Regions from separate parts of the Geobacillus sp. WSUCF1 genome, predicted to be linked through region 3. Evidence: riboswitches for the same ligand, from Rfam matches in the RefSeq annotation. Region 3 holds a riboswitch; each other region holds the start of a gene.

Region 1 (6,549 bases), on a different contig from region 3:
TCCCACGGACGGCAAAGGCGATGTCGCTTCCATGCGCGCGCGTTTGTTTCATGGCGGCGGCTCGCCTTGTTCCGGTCATATGAAGGACGATGTCTTCAAGCGGCAAACCGAGGGCGGAACCATGGTAGACGACGCGGCCGTCGCGCAAAATCGTCAGCCGGTCGGCGATTTCCTGCACTTCTTTCAGTTTATGAGAGATGTAAATAAAGCCGACGCCTTGCTGTTTCAGTTCCGTGATGATGGCAAACAGCCGCTTCGTTTCGGCTTCGCTCAAGGCGGCGGTCGGTTCGTCCAAAATGATGTAGCGCGCATTCGATGACAACACTTTGGCGAGCACGATCAGCTGTTTTTCATGGAGCGAGCAGTCGCGCACGAGCTTTGCCGGCGAAATGGCAAGGCCGACGCGGCGAAGCAGAGCAGCGGCCCGTTCTTTTTCCCGGCGCAGCGAGCGGATCGGCTGTTTCTTCACATCAGCGAGCTCATCAGCCGCCAAGTTTTCGTAAACGGGCAATCCTGGGAAAAGCGCCGTGTCGACCTCTTGGACGACGAAGCCGATGCCGGCTCGTTTCGCGTCAAGCGGCGACGAAAAGGTGCAGTTGACGCCATCGATCGTGATCGTGCCGGCGTCGGGAGGAATGGCGCCGGCCAAAATGTTCATGAGCGTGCTTTTGCCGGCGCCGTTCATGCCCAAAAGGGCGTGGACTTCGCCAGGACGAACGTCGAAGTCCACGCCGTCAAGCACGCGCACGGCGCCAAACGATTTTTCCATGCCCCGCATTGACAACCCGTTCATTTTTTGTTCACCTGGCTTCCAACGTTTTCATCCACGGCGAGATGGCGACATTGGATTGCCCCCAGCCCGGAATGTATTGCGAAAGCTCATTCATCGACACTTGTTTGTCCGGAAGATCGGACCGTTTCACTAAATGCGGCTCAAGCGAGTAAATGTTCGGCGTTTTTTCTCCGGCGATTTTTTGATACGCGAACCGCACTTGGACGCGGCCGACTTCGGCTGGGTCCGTCGCCGTTGTCGCCACCCATGGGCTGTTTGGTTTTTGGATCATTTGCAAGTCTTCATCGCTCAAATCGATGCCATACACTTTAATTTCCGTGCGCCCGGCTTGCTCGATGGCGCGCGTCGCCCCTTTGGCGAACTCGTCCCAAGTTGCGAAGACAGCGTCAATGTCGCCTTTGTTCGGGTATTTTTTCAAAATCGCTTCCATTTGCGTTTGTGTGTCCAAAGCTGTGTTGGCGCTCGCCGTGCCAAACTTGGCAATTTCTTTAATGTTCGGATAGCGTTTTTTGAACGCGTCATAAATGATATGGCGGCGTTCCATCGGGGTAAAGCCGCCGACCCAAATCGTGACGATGTTGCCTTCCCCGTTTAAGTCTTCTGCGAGCGTTTTTAATGTTTTCCAGGCGAGGCTGTAGTCGTCTTGGTCGATGACGGTGACGCCGGGAATGTTCAAATCGTTGTCAAATGCCACAACTGGAATGCCTTTGGCGACGGCTTTTTTCACCGGGCCTTCGAGCGCATCGGCGCGGCCGTGGTCAAGCAAAATGGCGTCAACATTTTGCGTAATGGCCGTCTCAACGTACGATGCCATTTTGGTTAAATCGTTGTCGGCGTTGTAAATTTGCACCTCGCCGCCGAATTTTTGCACTTGTTCTTTGACGCCGGCGATGTATTGCGATGAGAACGTGCCGATGGACAGTTGCATAATGGCGGCGATTTTCACCGGCTTTTTCAACTTTTCAGGAATGGCCGCTTGCTCGTCGCTTGTTGCCGTCGAGTGGCTGGATGTCGTTTCCGTTTTGTTGTTCGTGGTCTTGGCTCCGTTGGCTGGCTTGGAGCTCACGGCATCTTGCTCGTGTGTGCAGCCAGTCAAGATGGAGAACACGGCAAAGAAAAGAAGAAAAAGGGAAGATAAGGCCTTAAATCGTTTCATGTTGCTCCTCCTTTGTGAATAATGATGGCAGCGTTGCGTTGTAATTGCCGCGAATGATGCCTTTTTCGGTAATGATCGCGGTAATGAGTTCGTTTGGCGTTACGTCAAACGCCGGATTGTATACGTTGACGCCTTCCGGGGCGATGCGTACGCCGGCGATGTGGGTCACTTCATCCGGATGGCGCTCTTCGATCGGGATGTCCGCACCTGTTTTCGTCGTCAAATCGATCGTGGACAACGGCGCAGCGACGTAAAACGGAATGTCAAACGACTTCGCGAGCAAGGCCAGGCCGAACGTGCCGATTTTGTTCGCCGTATCGCCGTTTTGCGCGATCCGGTCGGCGCCGACGATGATGGCGCCAATGCCTTTCGCCTTGATCGCTTGCGCTGCCATGTTGTCGGTGATGAGCGTCACATCAACGCCCGCTTGTATCAGTTCCCAAGCGGTCAGGCGCGCCCCTTGCAACACCGGCCGCGTCTCGAGAGCGTAAACGGATAGTTCAATTCCTTTTTCTTTCGCCAAATAAAACGGGGCGAGCGCCGTTCCGTAGCGGGCGGTGGCGATCGAGCCGGCGTTGCAGATCGTCATCACCCGATCGCCCGGACGAAAGAGCGACAACGCGTATTCGCCGATGCGGCGGCACACATCCTCATCTTCCACTTGAATGCGAATCGCTTCGTGGACGAGCGTCGTTTTGGCCTCGTTGACGGAAAGGGCGTCGGCCGCAGCGGTGACGAGCCGATCGAGCGCCCAAAACAAGTTGACGGCAGTCGGCCGGGCACTGGCTAGGTAGTCACGATCTCGTTTCAAGCGACGGCGGAATTCATCGACCGACTCGGTGTCATAGCTCGAAGCGGCGAGCGCCAAGCCATAGGCGGCAGTGATGCCGATCGCCGGCGCGCCGCGCACTTTCAGCGTGGCGATCGCGTCATATACGTCTTCAATGGTGTGCAAGTCGATATATTCCGTGACTGTTGGAAGTTTTTGTTGGTTTAAAATCGTCACATGCGTCTCGCGCCATTCGACTGAGCGCGGGATGGCAAATGTGCTCATTGCTGTCTTCCTTTCTTTTGGCGTTGTTCGTTTGTCCGGCCCGTCGCCGGCGGGCCGGATCGAATGGCATTACTGCTTGGTTTCGGCGAGCAGCCGGCGGAAGCCATCCGTTCCTGTCAGCTCAGCCCGCTCAATGATCAAGCGGCGGCCGAGGCGGAGCGCATGCCGTTTGGCAACAAGCCGTTCATCTTTGTGCTCGATGCCGTCAAGGTCCGCCACATGGGCGAGGCCGATCGTCCGGCGGATGACTTCGCAGCCGGCAAAGCCGACAGCATCGATGAACGCGTGCCGGAGCACGTCCTCGAGCAAGCCCGGCGTCGCGGCGTACGTTTCCACGCTCTCGGTGCGCCAAAGGGTTGAGAACACGGACGCAAAGACGTCCCATGTCCGGTCGATGTGGTCAAAGAGCGGTTGGCGCTCTAATTCAGGGCGGGACAACGCATTTAACAGCAAATTGGCGAAAAATTGGCCAAGGTCAAACCCGATCGGACCGTAAAAGGCGAATTCCGGGTCGATCACTTTCGTTTCGTCGGCGCTTACGAAAATGCTGCCGGTATGCAAATCGCCATGCAAGAGCACATCGGCTTCGGTTAAAAACTTGCGCTTCAGCTTTGCTGCTTCTAGGTGCAAGCGGTCATCGCGCCAAAGCGCTTCAACGTCTGGGCGCAATTCGTCTTCAAAGTTGTTCGTTTCGTGGTCAAAAAACGGGTCGGTGAAGACGAGGTCTTCCGTGATTTTGCACAGTTCCGGATTGACGAAGCTTTGCGCCAATTTCTTTTTCTCTTGCTGGTTCATGCCGAAATCAGACGTATAAAACGCCGTCTTGGCGACAAACTCGCCGATATGCTGGGACAAAAGCGGATACGTTTTTCCTTCGATCAACTTTGCGGGCGATTTGCAAACGGGATAAGTCTTCCATCACCGTAATGGCGAGCGATTCGTCAGAATAGTAGACTTTCGGCACGTATTGCGGCACATAGCTCGCAAACGTGCGCAGCGCGTTGCTTTCGATGACGGCGCGCTTTAACGTAAGCGGCCAGCTTTCGCCGACCACTTTGGCGTACGGCAACGCTTGTTTGATGATTACGCCTTGCTTTGTTTCTTGGTCGACGATATGAAACACTAAGTTCAAGTTGCCGTCGCCGATCTCGCGGCACAAAAGAGGCGCCCCGTCGCGGAATAAGCCGAGGCGGACAGCGAGAGATACCGCCTTCGGTTCGGTCAGCGGTTCGTAAACCGATGTTTGAACAGTGGTCATTGCCTTGTTCCCCCTTTTTTCATTTCGCTCGTTTTCAAATGCCGGTTCTGACGCGCGCTAAAACTCGGCGTTTCCGACAAATGAAAAAGCCTCTTTCGCATACGGAAAGAGGCTTGAAGATTCATTCGTTCTTCGCGCCTCTTATCTTTCAGAAAGACATCGGTCTTTCTGTTGGACTTAGCACCGTGCCCTGCGGAAGCATGACGCTTCCGGCGCCGCCCTTGGCGTGCGCCCTATCTCACGATAGCATTACGGTCGGTTGCTGGGCTTCATTGGGCCAATTCCCTCAGCCAACTCTTGATAAGAGTACCGATTTCTTGTATTCAGTTTCGGGAATTTTCACGATGTTCTCAATCGTTTGGTTGTTTGATTCGAATGATACATGGTCGGCCAATCGATTGTCAATACGTTTTGAAAAAATTTTTTGCCGTTTCATAGTCGTGCGGCCGGCGGTCGGCAAACACCGGGATGCGCGCACGGACGTCCGCAACGAGCGCGGGATCGATGTCGGCCGAGAGAATGCCCGGCTTCTCGTCCGCCTCGGCGATCACTTCGCCCCATGGGTCGATGACGAGCGAATGGCCGGCAAAGACGTTGTTCGGGTCGCGGCCAGCCCGGTTGCAGGCGACGACGTAGCATTGGTTTTCAATCGCCCGCGCCATCAAGAGCGTCCGCCAATGGTGCAGGCGGGGAAGCGGCCATTCGGCGACGACAAACAGCACTTCCGCCCCAGCCAAAGCATGGGCGCGAATCCACTCCGGAAAGCGGATGTCATAGCAAATGACCCCGGCGCATGAAAGCCCGTCGAGCGAAAACAAGCCTAAGCTGCTTCCCGGCTGCAAATACAAATGTTCATCCATCAATTGGAACAGATGGAGTTTGCTATATTCGCCGACGATTTGACCGTTCCGGTCGGCCACGATCATCGTGTTCGTCACGCCGGTTGTTGTTTTTTTTAGCGACCGAGCCGGCGACGAGATGGATGCTGTGTGCTTGCGCTAGGCGGGAGGCGAACGCTTTGGCCCGTTCGGCGCCTTCGTCGGCAATCTCATCTAGGCGCGTCAAATCGTAGCCGGTCGTCCATAATTCCGGCAGCACGATGATATTCGCGCCGTCCTTGACGGCCGATTCAATGGCGCTTTCCGCGCGCCGTTCGTTTTCGTTCGGGTCGCCAAACGCAATATCAAGCTGGAGGCAGGCGATGCGGATCGTCATGAGTTTTCACCTCGAAAAAATTTTGCTTTACATTTTGCTTTTTAGGATATATGATGTTGCACTAGAATTTCAAGAATTTTTTAAGAAGGTGTGGGCGATGACGATGGAAATTCCTTTTTCCGAGTTGCTTGAGCAGCTGCCAAAGCAATTTTTCGCCTCGCTTGTCGCAAAAGTCGGGGAGAAAATCAAGGCCGGATGCGACGTGATCAATTTAGGGCAAGGCAACCCGGATCAGCCGACGCCAAAGCATATCGTTGAGGCGATGCAGCGGGCGGCGGCTAATCCGAAATACCATAAATATTCGCCGTTTCAAGGCTACTTCTTTTTGAAAGAAGCCATCGCCGCGTTTTACGCGCGTGAATACGGGGTGAACATCGATCCAGACCGCGAAGTCGCCATTTTGTTCGGCGGCAAGGCCGGGCTTGTCGAGCTGCCGCTTTGCCTCGTCAACCCGGGCGATGTGGTGCTGGCCCCGGACCCGGGCTATCCGGACTATTGGTCGGGGATCGCGCTTGCCCGCGCGCGGATGGAAATGATGCCGCTTGTTGCGGAAAACGGTTTTTTGCCGGACTATGAAGCCATTCCGGCGGCAGTGGCCGACCGAGCGAAGCTCATGTTTTTAAACTATCCGAACAATCCGACCGGCGCAACGGCGACAAAGGAATTTTTCGCGGAGACGGTGGCGTTTGCCGCCAAGCACGGCATTGCCGTCGTGCACGATTTCGCTTATGGGGCGATCGGCTTTGACGGCCGGAAACCGGTCAGCTTCCTGGAAGTCGATGGGGCGAAAGACGTCGGCGTCGAAATTTATACGTTTTCGAAAACATACAATATGGCCGGCTGGCGTGTGGCGTTTGCCGTCGGCAACGAGCGGATCATTCGGGCGCTTGAGCTTTTGCAGGATCATTTGTATGTCAGCTTGTTCGGCGCCATCCAGGAAGCGGCCGCCGCGGCGCTCCTTGGTCCGCAAGATTGTGTCACGGAGCTGGTCGCATTGTATGAGGCGCGCCGCAATGCGTTCATCGCTGCGCTCTGCGAGGCCGGCTGGGAGGTGCAGGCGCCATCCGGGTCGT
Region 2 (6,549 bases), on a different contig from region 3:
TAGGATAAGGGGGAAGAAAATGTGAAGAGAAAATGGCTGGCGGCTCTCGCCGCGCTCTTGCTCGTGCTCGCCGGGTGCACGGGCAAATCCGACACAACGAGCGGAAAGGGCAACAATAACGAAAAACCGGCGGCTCAGAAGGAAGACATCAGCAAATTCCCGATGACGGTGAAAAACGACGGGAAAATCATCGACGGCGGCGTGTTGAAATACGGCCTTGTGTCCGATACGCCGTTTGAAGGGACGCTCAGCTATGCATTCTACACCGGAGCGCCCGACGCAGAGATTTTGCAATTTTTTGACGAGTCGCTTTTCCGGACGAACGGTGACTATGAAATTACAAATGATGGGGCTGCCACGTATGAGTTGTCGGATGATAAAAAGACGATGACAATCCATATTAAAGACAATGTGAATTGGCATGACGGCCAGCCGGTGACCGCTGAAGACTTGGAGTATGCGTATTTGGTCATCGGCCATAAAGATTACACCGGCGTCCGCTATGGCGATGCGCTCATCCAAGGGATCGTCGGGATGGAAGAATATCACAGCGGCAAAGCGGATAAAATTTCCGGCATTAAAGTCATCGACAAAAAGACGTTGACGATCACATGGAAACAGGCCAATCCGTCGGTGTTGACCGGCATTTGGGCGTATCCGCTGCCGAAGCATTACTTGAAAGACATTCCGATCAAAGACTTGGCGAAATCGGATAAAATCCGGAAAAACCCGATCGGGTTCGGTCCGTTTAAAGTGAAGAAAATCGTTCCGGGCGAGTCGGTAGAGTTTGTTCGCAATGATGACTACTGGGCTGGCAAACCGAACTTGGAAGGCGTCATTTTGAAAGTCGTCAGCCCGCAAGTCGTCCTGCAAGCGCTGAAAAAAGGCGAAATTGACGTCGCTGAGTTCCCGACTGACCAATATTTGAACGCGAAAGGGACGAAAAACATTCAGTTTATCGGTAGAGTGGATTTGGCGTACAACTATATCGGCTTTAAACTCGGCCATTGGGATGCGAAAAAGCAGGAAAACGTAATGGACAATCCGAAATTCCAAAACAAAAAACTGCGCCAAGCCATGGCGTACGCCATCAACAACCAAGAGGTGGCCGACCGCCTGTATCATGGTTTGCGCTTCCCGGCGAACACGCTCATTCCGCCGTCGTTCCCGGGCTATCATGACAGTTCCATCAAAGGGTATACGTACAATCCGGAAAAAGCGAAACAATTGCTGGATGAAGCGGGATATAAAGATGTGGATGGCGATGGCCTCCGCGAAGATCCAAACGGCAAAAAATTCAAGGTCAACTTCTTGGCGATGAGCGGTGGGGACATCGCTGAACCGCTGGCCAAATTTTATATGCAATGCTGGAAAGATGTGGGCCTCGATGTTCAGCTTGTAGACGGACGCTTGGCGGAGTTCAACTCCTTCTACGATATGGTCGAAAAAGACGATCCGAAAGTGGATGTCTACGCCGCCGCTTGGGGAACTGGAACGGACGTCGACCCGTACGGATTGTACGGCCGCAACGTCATGTTCAACTACTCGCGCTGGGTGAATGAGAAAAACGATGAACTGTTGGAAAAAGGCCATTCCGAACAGGCGTTTGACAAAGAATATCGTCGGAAAATTTACAGTGAATGGCAACAGCTGATGAACGAAGAAGTTCCGGTCATTCCGACGTTGTATCGTTCGGCCATTTATGCCGTCAACAACCGCGTCGCCAACTTCACGGTCGATCCGGGCTCGAAACTGACGTGGAAAGATGTCGGCGTCACGTCCGAGCAACCGGAAGTCGAACAATGACGATTGTTGCCTTTGATGATGTATGATAAGATAGAAGATAAATTGCATACGTCTTATCAAGAGTGGGCGAGAGAACGGGCTTGATGACCCCACAGCAACCTGCCGCAGGCAAGGTGCTAACACCCGCAAAGCGGTTTCGCTTTGGATGATAAGAACGGCTCATGGCCCCTTTCGCATCATTCCGAGGCGAAGGGGGTTTTTGTCGATGGGAGGTGAAGGAGAAACAGTGGAGGAGGCGGTTTCGCTCCGCGCTTGCATGGCCGCTCATCTCCCTGCCGCAGCGTTCGCCGTTTGTGTCATGCGCTGTGTGCAGGCGGAGCTCATCCGGTTTGACCCTAAGGCGGCGGTGCATGTCGACCGTGGGGACGGATACGTTCATTTGTATGGGGAAGCGCAAGGAACAGCCTTTTCGTTGTTGTTGACCAACAGTGAGGCGGACGAATGGAAGGCGGACGGACCGTACGCCCTTGACCGCTACATATGGACAGAGCTTGGGAAAAAAGGGATTTTCCCGATGCAGATGACGCCGTATTTACAAGCAGTATGGTTAACTGAGTCATAGAAAGGAAGAGGGACGAATGGCAGTCAAAAAATTTGAACATGTCGGCATTCAAGTGAAAGACATCGAAGCATCGAAAGAGTTTTATCAAAATGTTGTCGGCTTGGAGCTGCTCGACGAAATGATTCATACGAACGGCACGATGAAATTGGCGTTTTTAGGGATTGGCGGCTCGATCATTGTCGAGCTCATCGAAGGATACAATCCGGATTTGCCGACGGAAGGAAAAGTGCACCATGTGGCGTTTACGGTGGAAGGCATTGAGCAGGAGAAAGAACGGCTTCAGTCGCTCGGTGTGCCGCTTGTGTGGGAAGAAATAACGACACTTCCGAACGGGGCAAAATATTTGTTCTTCCTCGGGCCCGACGGCGAATGGATCGAGTTTTACGAGCCTGCTCGATAAATGGCGTCACGCTAGGCGGCCAGCTGTTTGGGCCGCCTATGAATTTGCCGTCTGGCGATTGGCGCTTCGTTCCATTTTTCTTCGTATGGCCTTGCCTGCCGCTAGACAACAACCGTCCATGTAGGAGTCGTCGTCTTCTCGATTCAATGGTATACTAGAAAAAGAGAGGGGGAGGATGACGTGGAAGAAATGATCGTGCACGCGATTCAAGACGACTACCCTGATGAATTCGCCTGGTGCTACGGCTGCGGGCGTCTGAATGAACAAGGCCACCATTTCCGCACCGGGTGGCGGGGCGACAAAACGGTGACGGTGTATACGCCGCGTCCGGAACATACGGCGATTCCAGGGTTTGTGTACGGCGGGCTGATCGCCTCGCTCATTGATTGCCACGGCACCGGTTCAGCGGCGCTTGCCTTGCATCGGAAAAACGGCCATGAACCAGGGAGCGGGGAAACGCCGCCGCGCTTTGTCACTGCGTCGCTTCACGTCGATTTCGTCAAGCCGACGCCGCATGGAGTGCCGCTTGTCGCCGTCGGCACTGTGACGGAGATTCATCCGAAAAAATGGAAAGTGGACACCGAAGTGTTCGCCAACGGCGAACTGTGCGCCCGCGGGCAAGTCGTCGCCGTCGTAATGCCGAAAACGTTTGTCCGTGGGTAACAAGCAACAAAAGGCGCCGGAGAGCGGCTGTTTTTGACAGCGCTTTCTCCGGCGCTTGGCAACTGGTCGAAAACGGCTGCGCCTCACCTCGTTTCGCCATTGAGGACTGATGATGTCATGAAAAAGGCAACTCGACAACGCCTCTTCTCAAGTGGGGAAACCTTGTGAAATTGGTTCTCCTTTTTCAACAAAACCACCGATTTGGCGAACATCATCGTTTTTCACCGGTTTTCTCGGATTCCTCTGATCATCGCTTTCCATGCGTTTCAAAACAACAACAGCAGCTGCTGTTTGGACTCGTCGAATCCAAGGAGAACGAGCATGCGCAAAAACGCCTTTTGGAGATCCATCACCTTCACGGTTTGTCCATGATCAGCACCGACGACGTGGCGCTCGCCACCTCTTTGCCGTTTTGCCGCACGATGGCGGTTACATAGGCGACGGTTTTCCCGAACTTTTCCACCCGCGCCTCGATTTCGGCTTCTCCAGCCGCCGCTGGGCGGTGAAACGTCGTCTGCAAGTTGATGGAGGCGTGCATTTGGTCATCGCGAAGCAAGGTCGTCACCGCATACGCCATGAGAATGTCCGCCGCCGCCCCGACGAACCCGCCCATAATCACCCCGTTGCCGTTGAGCAGCGATTCGCTGATCGTCCATACGCCTTTCGCATAGCCGTCTCGGGCTTCCGTCAGGCGGACGCCGAGCGTTTCGTCGCATGGGGGCGGCGCGCTTTGACCGGCGATGACAGCGTGCAAGTTGGTCATTGGCTTCATGTGGAACACCCTTTCTGTTGTCAATCATGTTTTTTTATTCGCCAAACGGCGGCGATTTCCTCTTTTCGCGTGCATGAGGAGGAGAACGGCAAAGCTGTGGCGAAAGAAACAAGCAGCTGATGATGGAAAGGAGATGGTCTCATGTATCAACCGCCAGACGCCGGCCGTTGGACGGGACGGATTGACAGCGTGAGCGATGAGCAGGCGTTTCGTCTTCATCAGCGCATTCGCTTGCTCGATTTGTCGCGGCCATTGGAGACGGTGGAACGAGCGGCGGCATTCATCGGGTTTGCGTGCGACGAAGGAGTGCGCCGCAACCAAGGCCGCCAAGGGGCGAAAGAGGCGCCGGCCGCCGTCAAAGCGGCGCTGGCCCGGCTGCCTTGGCATCTTCCGGAAGGGGTCGTTGTCTATGACGCAGGCGATGTCGTTTGCGTCGATGAACGGCTCGAACAAAGCCAGACTGAACTTGGGAAGGCGGTCGCCCGCCTGCTGAAAAACGGGATGGCGTCTATCGTGATCGGCGGCGGCCATGAGACGGCGTACGGCCATTACTTGGGCGTTCGCGAAGCGCTCGGGCCCGAAGCCCGCCTTGGCATCCTCAACATTGACGCCCATTTCGACTTGCGCCCGTACGATGACGGGCCGACGTCCGGGACGATGTTTCGGCAAATATTGGATCAAGACGAACGGGTCCGTTACTTCTGCCTCGGCATTCAGCGGCTTGGCAACACGGCGGCGCTGTTTGCGGCGGCCGAGACGTACGGCTGCCGGTACATGCTTGAAGACGAGCTGACCGCAGGGCCGATCGAGGCCGCCTATGAACAAATCGAGGAATTTGCCGCTCATCACGATGCCGTGATGTTGACCATTTGCATGGACGCCATCAGCGCGGCTGCCGCGCCGGGGGTGAGCGCGCCGTCGCCGTTTGGACTCGCTCCGTCGCTAGTGCGCGCTCTCGTCCGCCGAATCGTTTCTCATCCGAAAACGATCAGCGTCGATCTTTGCGAAGTCAATCCACTCTGGGATGAAGGCGGAAAAACGGTGGCGTTGGCCGCCGCCTTTTGCATGGAAGCGCTCCTTCATTTTCGACGCTTGCAGCCAAGGCGGTGAGAACGTGAAATTGGTCATTGCCGAACGGGACGACAAGGAACGAGAAGCGATCCGCTGGCTCGTTTCCGCGTATTCCTTGCCGATTGAGCAAGTATATACGGCGGCTACGGTCGAGGAGATGATGGCGTTTCTTGAGCGGGAGGCGCCGGAGCTATTGTACGTCGAACTGGATATGATTCCGTATGAACGATGGCCGAAGGCGACATCCCACGTCCGCTTGTTTTGCCAACGCGTGATTGCCGCAACGGCCGAGGCGACGTTTGCGCGGGCGAAACAAGCCATCGACTGGCAATGCGTCGATTTGCTTGTGAAGCCGCTTGAGCCCGCCAAGCTGAAACAAGCGTTGAGGACGGCGGTTTCGCTTTCCTCCAACAGCCGCTCGAGCCTGACAGCGGGTTTTGACGGCCATGACGACTACCGCGCATTATTTTACGATGACCCCGCCGCAGCTTCCACCCATGTATGGCTTGTGCAGGCGGAACAGCCTGCCTTGTCTCGAGAAGTGATCCGCTTTTTAACGAGCTATCCGTTTCGCGGACGGGCGCGCGTATTGCCGCTCACCCATATGGCGGTTTGCCTGCTTCCCGATTTGCCGGGCGACGGGAAAGAAGAGGCGTGGAAGCTGCTGCGCGATTGGGAAGAGGAGCATCATGAGCCGCTCGCGGTTGTCGTGATGCCGCCTGATGGCCGGAGGACGGTGCGCGCGCAATACCAAGCGGCGCGCCGGTTGCTCGAGACGACGTTTTTCATTGGCTATCGCCAAGTGATCGCTCCCGCTTCGGAATACGAACAGTGGCGTGAGCTCGATCCGTTTTTGACGCCGGAGGAGCAGCGGCAATGGATCGAGATGCTCGAGCGGTTCGACCATGAAGGGGTGAAGCGATGGCTGCGGCGCGAATTCTCCCATTGGAAGCCGCCGTTTCCGAGCCCGGAGATGGTGCGGACGCGGCTGACGAGCATCTTGGCGCAAATCCGCCGGTTTATGAAAACATACGGCCTTGACCGCGGCGGAACCGAGCGGGAGTATATGCGCATTTTTCAAGACATTTTGTACAATCCCGTCTTGTATCGCATCGTTCAAGAATTGATTTTATTTTTATATCGATTGTTCCATGAGGCCAAGCAGGCCGCGGAAGACGCGCGCGTCGACGCCGTGGAGCGCGGCCTCCGCTATATGGAGGCGCATTTTCGCGATCCGTCGCTCACGCTTGAGCGGGTCGCGGCCGCCGCCGGGCG
Region 3 (6,549 bases):
TTGCCGAGCCGCAGGAGAAAAAGCTGCTCTTGGCCGCGATGAAAAAAGTGCAGGCTGATCTGGAGCTGTATGCGTTGCAGACGAATTCCGAAGAGGCGAAGGCGCTGTATGAACGAAACGCCGCAGAAATGGCAGAGCTTGTGCAAAAAGTCGAACCGCTCTTGCGAAACTGATGACACAGGAGGAAAAGACGATGGAAGACAAACGGACAAAAACGACGGATGAGGAAATTCAAATCCAATTGAAAACGAACGACCGCTCCGAGCGGACGCGGACGACCGATGAGGAAATTTTGATTGAATTGATGTTTGACAGCCCGCAGCTGACGCGCCAGCCGAAAGACTACGACGAAATCGAATATTGACGGCTTCCGTTTCCACAATCGGCGATCCATAAGGAGCTGTCTGTTCATTCGCATTGGCTGTCCGGGAAGGAAAACTTCCTTCTCGGACAGCCTCTTTTTGTTGCCCTTCTTCTCTGGCGACGCAAGGGCGCCGCCCCGCCTTACTCCGGCAGAGACTGCAAAAAGGCGCGCACCTCTTCCGGCGTTTTGGCGTCAGCGCTGTGCAGATGAGCTATTTTTTTTCCGTTGCGGAAGACCAGCAGGCTCGGGATGCCAAGCACCTGGTATTTCTCGCCAAGTTCCGGAAACTGGTCACGGTCGATTTCAAACCAATCATATTGTCCATAGTCGCGAACGATGTCATCGATGAACATATTGAGGCGCACGCAGTCCGGACACCAAGTTGTGTAAAACTTCATAATCGCTGGCTTATCGCCGGAAATGGCCGCCTCGAATTGCTCAGCTGTTTCAATCTGTCTCACATTCGTTCCCTCCCTTTCATGTTGCCGTTCATCTTTACTTTACCATATGGCAAGGCAAAAAAAGAACGGGGACGCCTTCACCTCGGGCAGTCGTTTTTGCATACAACAGTAAGAAAGGGGGGGAAAGTGTGAGCAAAGAACTGGAAAAGGCGCTCGAAGGTTGGGTGGCGTCACGCAAAGAAGGGCATGAAACGTTCATCCGCCTGTTTGAACAATGGGGAAAGGACTTTAACAAACAGCTGCAAGAAATCGAAAAATTGAACAATGGATTTTTAAAAAGTGTGCAAGGCAACTTAGACTACATCGAGCAATGGTTTGCGAAGAAGGAGCGGGAATTTGCCGAGCTGTTCCGCCGATTTGGATGACAAAATGCCCTTGCGCCCATACGTCTTGATGCGCGGATGAATACGATACAGTAAACAAAGAAGGAGGTGCATCATGATGGGCTTCTGCGGCTATGGATTTCCGTACTACGGCTACGGCTATGGCGGTGGCTATGGCGGTGGCTATGGCGGTGGCTTTGTGCTGATTGTCGTGTTGTTCATTTTGTTGATTATTGTCGGCGCGGCATTTGTCGCCTAACGGAAAAAGCGAATGGGATACGGGCCGTTTCGGCGCCACGGAGCGGCTCGTATTTTTCTTTCCCTAATTTGATGCACGCCGAGGCGGGAGCATCATACGATATAGCAGGGAGAAGGAGGCGGAACGATGGATCAGCAATTTTTTAAAAACATCGAAAAGAAAACAGGTGTCAATATGAAAGACGTTTTTGAGCTCGCCAACTCGCTGCAAAACGCCAATTTCAGCGACGAAAAAACGGTGCGCCAAGTGGTGAAGCGGGTGGCGCAAATCGCTAATCGAAAAGTGCCAAAGGAGCTCGAAGACCAAATCGTCAAGGCGATCGTCCATAACGGCAAGCAAATTGATTTCAATACGATTGCCAATATGCTGAACAACAAAAAATAAGCGAAAGGGAGCTTGCGTGCGCACAGCTCCCTTTTTTGCCCTCTCTGCCTAAGCAAAAGAAAAGGTTTCTACAGATCCCCCAGCACTTGATGCCATGTAGGCGCAGGACGCTCAATCAGCTGGTTATTCGAGCGATTTCACCATCGTGACATGTGGGATGCCAGCGTCCATAAAGACACCGGAGACGGTCGTGTAGCCGAGCTTTTTGTAAAACGGTTCCGCGTGCGTCTGGGCGTTCAGTTTCGCCGTTTTCGCCCCTTTTGTTTTCGCCAGCTGTTCGATCGCTTCCATCACCATCCGTCCGGCGCCGCGGCCGCGGTAGGACGGCAGGACGCAAATGCGCTCGATTTTGCCGACGCCTTCGTCAATGAAACGGAGTCGCCCAGCACCGACCGGTGTTTGGCCATCATACAGGACGAGGTGGAACGAGTCGTCCTCGAATGCGTCGATTTCCTCGTCTTCCGGCACGTTTTGCTCCTCAATGAATACGAGCCGGCGGACGCGCAAGGCGTCTTCGTACAAAGCGCGATCTTGCGTTGTGCCAATCGCAATGTTCATCTCAGACCGTTTCCTTTCCTCCGACGATAAACGTTTCATAGACGGTCCACGAGCCGTTTTCCAGCTGATAGAGAAGATGGAAGCGGTCGACGGTCTCCTCGAAGTGCACATCTTGCAGCTTCAGCTGGCTGTAGACGTCCGCATATTCTGCGCCCGGCAAATCGCGGCCGATCGTAATGTGAGGTACGAACACAAACTCCGGCTTTCCGGCGAACAAGCCGCTGTGCAGTTGTTCATGAAGGCGCTCGAGCACGTCGTTTGGCTCCACCTTCAAATAAATGATGTTGCTTGTCGGATAAAACGAGCTGAATTTCGTCACTTTGATCGGAATGGGAGGTGTTTCCGCCGCAATGCGGCGCAACTCTTTCGCCATTTTTTTTTATTTGCTCCTCATCCGCTTCAAATGGGTATTTCAGCGTAATATGCGGCGGGATGAGGGCGTAATGGCTGTCGTACCGTTTCCGGTACGAGTTGGCGAAGTCCTGAATCCGTTTTGGCGGAAAGATCACAATGCCGTACTTCATTTTGTTTTCCCTCCTTGAACCAGTTCTTTTTCCACGCACAGGAAACGCACGGAATGGATGCGGCGGCTTCGACATCTTTGAAGTTGCTCCGTTTTGTCCTATAATGATAAAACAGCGGCTACGGCTCGGGGGACATCCGGCTGCCAATACGTCCACGCATGGCCGCCTTCGAACTCATGGTACGTATAAGCAAACCGTTTTTCCATAAACAAGTCCCGCGCCATTCGATTCGGGGTGATAAAATCGCGCACATGGCCATCCGTCGTTTTCACCGCTGTTTCCTCTGTGCCAACAGAATGGTAAAGCGAAAGGAGCGATGGATCGCGGAATGAGCGGATGCGCGCCAATACCGAGTCATCGATATAGGGGGACTGCATGGCGATTTTCCCAAATGTATGCGGATACAACAACCCGGCTAGAAGCGACACCGTTCCGCCGAGCGAATCGCCGATCAGCGCCCGGCCTTTGCCCATTTGGTATGTCGGCAGTTCGCGGTCCAAAAACGGGACGAGTTCATGGGCTAAAAAACGAAGGTATGCTTCGTGCTTTCGGCCTTCCGGGTGGTATTTCTCGTAGCGGTCGTTGACGTTCCGATACGGGATGCCGACGACGATCGTCCGGTCGATTGTTCCTTCTGCCATCAGCGTTTCGATGACGGTTTTCATTTTTCCATACATAAAATAATCTTTGCCATCTTGCGCGATTAATAAAGAATATTTGTAAAGCGGCGAAAAATTGCTTGGCAAGTAGACGAGCAGTTCGATTTCTTCTTGCAGCTCTCCGCTGTACAACTTGCAGTCGCGCATCGTTCCTGTTGCTGTCGCCATGACCATCCTCCATGAAAGCGTAAGTTCATCTGTTATTGTAACATATTTGCGCCAAAAGATGTTAACGAAGGGCTCGAATTTTTTGCGAATTTGCCGAATCGTGCCATTCACAAAAAAAATGGCTTGCAAAAACGGGGGGAATGCGCTACATTTTTTATTAAAATTAGAAAAATTGAATACGCGTCTCATTCTTATCAAGAGAAGCGGAGGGAACTGGCCCAATGAAGCTTCAGCAACCAGCCGCCCGGCGGCCAGGTGCTAAATCCAGCGAATTGAGCATTCAATTCGGCAGATAAGAAGAAGCATGACCCCATGTGTATGGAAAAGTCTTCTTCTTAGAAGACTTTTTTTATTTACTCAAGCGGCCGCTCCCTCAACCGAGGGGCGTCGAGGATCAAGGCCCTCGGCCGCTGCCCGACAGACAGCGGCGCTTCGTTGGGCGTCAAATGGTCGGCCGTTGATCCATGATGGAATTTTCAGCAGAAGGAGAGAGATGAGATGGAGAAACTGGAGACGTTGTTAGCGCAAATTGGCAACCGGAGCGAAACGGTGACGGGGACGGTCAACCCGCCGGTTTATTTTTCCACCGCCTACCGCCATGCCGGCATCGGAGAGTCGACTGGGTTTGACTACATCCGCACCGGCAACCCCACGCGCAAAATCGTCGAAGAAGCGATCGCGAGACTGGAAGGCGGCGACCAAGGCTATGCGTTCAGCTCCGGCATGGCCGCCATTCAGACGGTGCTCGCCTTGTTTGAGAGCGGAGACGAGTTTCTCGTATCGGCCGACCTTTACGGCGGCACGTACCGCCTGTTTGAGCGCGGCTGGCGCAAGTACGGTCTTGGGTTTCATTACGTTGACTTTGCTGACCTCGATGCAGTGGAAGAAACGATAACGGAAAAAACGAAAGCCATTTTCTTGGAAACGCCGACGAACCCATTGATGCAGGAGACGGATATTGCCGCTGTCTCCGCGCTTGCCAAACGGCATGGGCTTTTGTTGATCGTTGACAACACGTTTTATACACCGGTGCTTCAACGCCCGATCGAACAAGGCGCCGATATTGTCATCCACAGCGCCACGAAATATTTAGGCGGCCATAACGATGTGCTGGCTGGCCTTGTCGTCGCCAAGGGCGAGGAGCTCTGTCAACGCCTGGCCGAGTATCAGAACGCCATCGGCGCGGTTTTGTCGCCGTTTGATTCGTGGCTGTTGATTCGCGGGATGAAAACGCTGGCGCTAAGGATGCGCCAGCATGAAGAAAACGCCAAGCGCATCAGCGCCTTTTTGCGCGAACATGAAGATGTCACCGATGTGTTGTATCCGGGAAGAGGCGGGATGCTGTCGTTCCGGATTGCCGATGAAAAGTGGGTGAACGGGTTTTTAAAAAGCTTGCGCCTCATTACGTTCGCGGAAAGCCTGGGCGGAGTCGAAAGCTTTATTACGTACCCAGCGACGCAGACGCATGCGGACATTCCTGAGGAAATCCGCATCCAAAACGGTATTTGCAACCGGCTGCTCCGTTTCTCGGTCGGCATTGAGCACGCTGACGATTTGATCGCCGACTTGGCGCAGGCGTTCAAACACATGAAAGAGGTGTAAGCGATGGAACGGGAATGGTCGTTTTCAACGAAACTGCTCCATAATGAATGGAAAGTCGATCGCCACACGGGAGCGGTGAGCGTGCCGATCCAGCATGCCTCCACGTTCCATCAGTTCGATTTCGATTCATTCGGCAAATACGACTACAGCCGCTCCGGCAACCCGACGCGCGAGGCGCTCGAGGAAACGATCGCGGCGTTAGAAGGCGGCGTGCGCGGATTCGCCTTCGCTTCTGGCATGGCGGCCATTTCGACGGCGTTTTTGCTCTTGTCCCGAGGCGACCACGTCCTCGTGACTGAAGACGTCTACGGCGGCACGTACCGGATGATCACGGAAGTGTTGACCCGCTTTGGCATCGAGCATACGTTTGTCGATATGACCGATTTAAACGCAGTGGCCGAAAACATCCGACCGAACACGAAAGTCATTTATATGGAAACGCCGTCCAACCCATTGTTAAAAGTGACCGATATTCAAGGCGTCGTCAAACTGGCGAAAGCGCACGGCTGTTTGACGTTCTTGGATAATACGTTCATGACGCCGGCGCTGCAGCGGCCGCTTGACCTTGGCGTCGATATTGTCCTTCACAGCGCCACGAAATTTTTAGCCGGCCATAGCGACGTCGTCGCCGGATTGGCCGTGGTGAAAGATGAAGAGTTGGGAAAAGAGCTGTACAAACTGCAAAACGCATTTGGCGCTGTCCTTGGCGTCCAAGATGCGTGGCTTGTGCTGCGCGGATTAAAAACGCTCCACGTCCGGCTGAAGCAGTCATCTGAATCAGCGGCCGCCATCGCCCAATATTTGGCTTGTCACCCAAAGGTCGAAGAAGTGTATTATCCGGGGCTTTCGCACCACCCAGGCCATGACATCCAGCGCCATCAAGCGGACGGGTTTGGCGCCGTGCTGTCGTTCCGCTTGGCCGATGAAGAAGCGGCCCGGACGTTCGTCCGAAACGTCCGCTTGCCCGTGTTCGCCGTCAGCCTTGGCGCGGTCGAGTCGATTTTATCGCACCCGGCGAAAATGTCGCATGCGGCCATGCCGAAAGACGAGCGACTCCGCCGCGGCATTACCGACGGCTTGTTGCGGCTGAGCGTCGGGATTGAGGATGTCAACGATTTGATCGCCGATTTTGAGCAGGCGTTGTCGTTTGTTCAGGAGCGGCCGTCAGTTTCAACGCCATAGCCATCAGCCCGCCAAGCCTTCACAGCTTGGCGGGCGGGTCAAGATGCCGCTGAGGTTGACAACAG

Evidence for each region. A riboswitch is a leader RNA that binds a small molecule or an ion and turns the genes downstream of it on or off. The one in region 3 is predicted to bind S-adenosylmethionine.
Region 1: another riboswitch for S-adenosylmethionine. It lies ahead of mtnK (S-methyl-5-thioribose kinase); the one in region 3 lies ahead of I656_RS11340 (methionine biosynthesis PLP-dependent protein).
Region 2: another riboswitch for S-adenosylmethionine. It lies ahead of I656_RS03710 (hypothetical protein); the one in region 3 lies ahead of I656_RS11340 (methionine biosynthesis PLP-dependent protein).

The regions. Positions count from the first base shown of each region.
Region 1 is NZ_ATCO01000126.1:7,478-14,026, forward strand. It holds gene I656_RS04410 (sugar ABC transporter ATP-binding protein) at 1-793, opposite strand, end outside; gene I656_RS04405 (sugar ABC transporter substrate-binding protein) at 801-1,949, opposite strand; gene mtnA (S-methyl-5-thioribose-1-phosphate isomerase) at 1,936-3,003, opposite strand; partial or broken gene mtnK (S-methyl-5-thioribose kinase) at 3,073-4,261, opposite strand; SAM riboswitch class I at 4,400-4,568, opposite strand; partial or broken gene I656_RS0116220 (carbon-nitrogen family hydrolase) at 4,663-5,476, opposite strand; gene I656_RS04395 (pyridoxal phosphate-dependent aminotransferase) at 5,574-6,549, shown strand, end outside.
Region 2 is NZ_ATCO01000132.1:48,082-54,630, forward strand. It holds gene I656_RS03720 (ABC transporter permease) at 1-8, shown strand, start outside; gene opp4A (oligopeptide ABC transporter substrate-binding protein) at 22-1,806, shown strand; SAM riboswitch class I at 1,857-1,961, shown strand; gene I656_RS03710 (hypothetical protein) at 2,012-2,368, shown strand; gene I656_RS03705 (VOC family protein) at 2,385-2,768, shown strand; gene I656_RS03700 (PaaI family thioesterase) at 2,949-3,431, shown strand; gene I656_RS03695 (PaaI family thioesterase) at 3,787-4,203, opposite strand; gene hutG (formimidoylglutamase) at 4,345-5,313, shown strand; gene I656_RS03685 (helix-turn-helix domain-containing protein) at 5,318-6,549, shown strand, end outside.
Region 3 is NZ_ATCO01000037.1:8,911-15,459, forward strand. It holds gene I656_RS11360 (DUF421 domain-containing protein) at 1-173, shown strand, start outside; gene I656_RS18585 (hypothetical protein) at 194-364, shown strand; gene I656_RS11355 (thioredoxin family protein) at 505-825, opposite strand; gene I656_RS11350 (hypothetical protein) at 954-1,190, shown strand; partial or broken gene I656_RS19860 (YjcZ family sporulation protein) at 1,324-1,407, shown strand; gene I656_RS11345 (stage VI sporulation protein F) at 1,534-1,791, shown strand; gene I656_RS0114965 (GNAT family N-acetyltransferase) at 1,915-2,349, opposite strand; partial or broken gene I656_RS0114970 (YjcG family protein) at 2,351-2,873, opposite strand; gene I656_RS0114975 (esterase family protein) at 2,972-3,700, opposite strand; SAM riboswitch class I at 3,889-3,999, shown strand; gene I656_RS11340 (methionine biosynthesis PLP-dependent protein) at 4,199-5,302, shown strand; gene metC (cystathionine beta-lyase) at 5,306-6,484, shown strand; partial or broken gene I656_RS0114980 (HD-GYP domain-containing protein) at 6,523-6,549, opposite strand, start outside.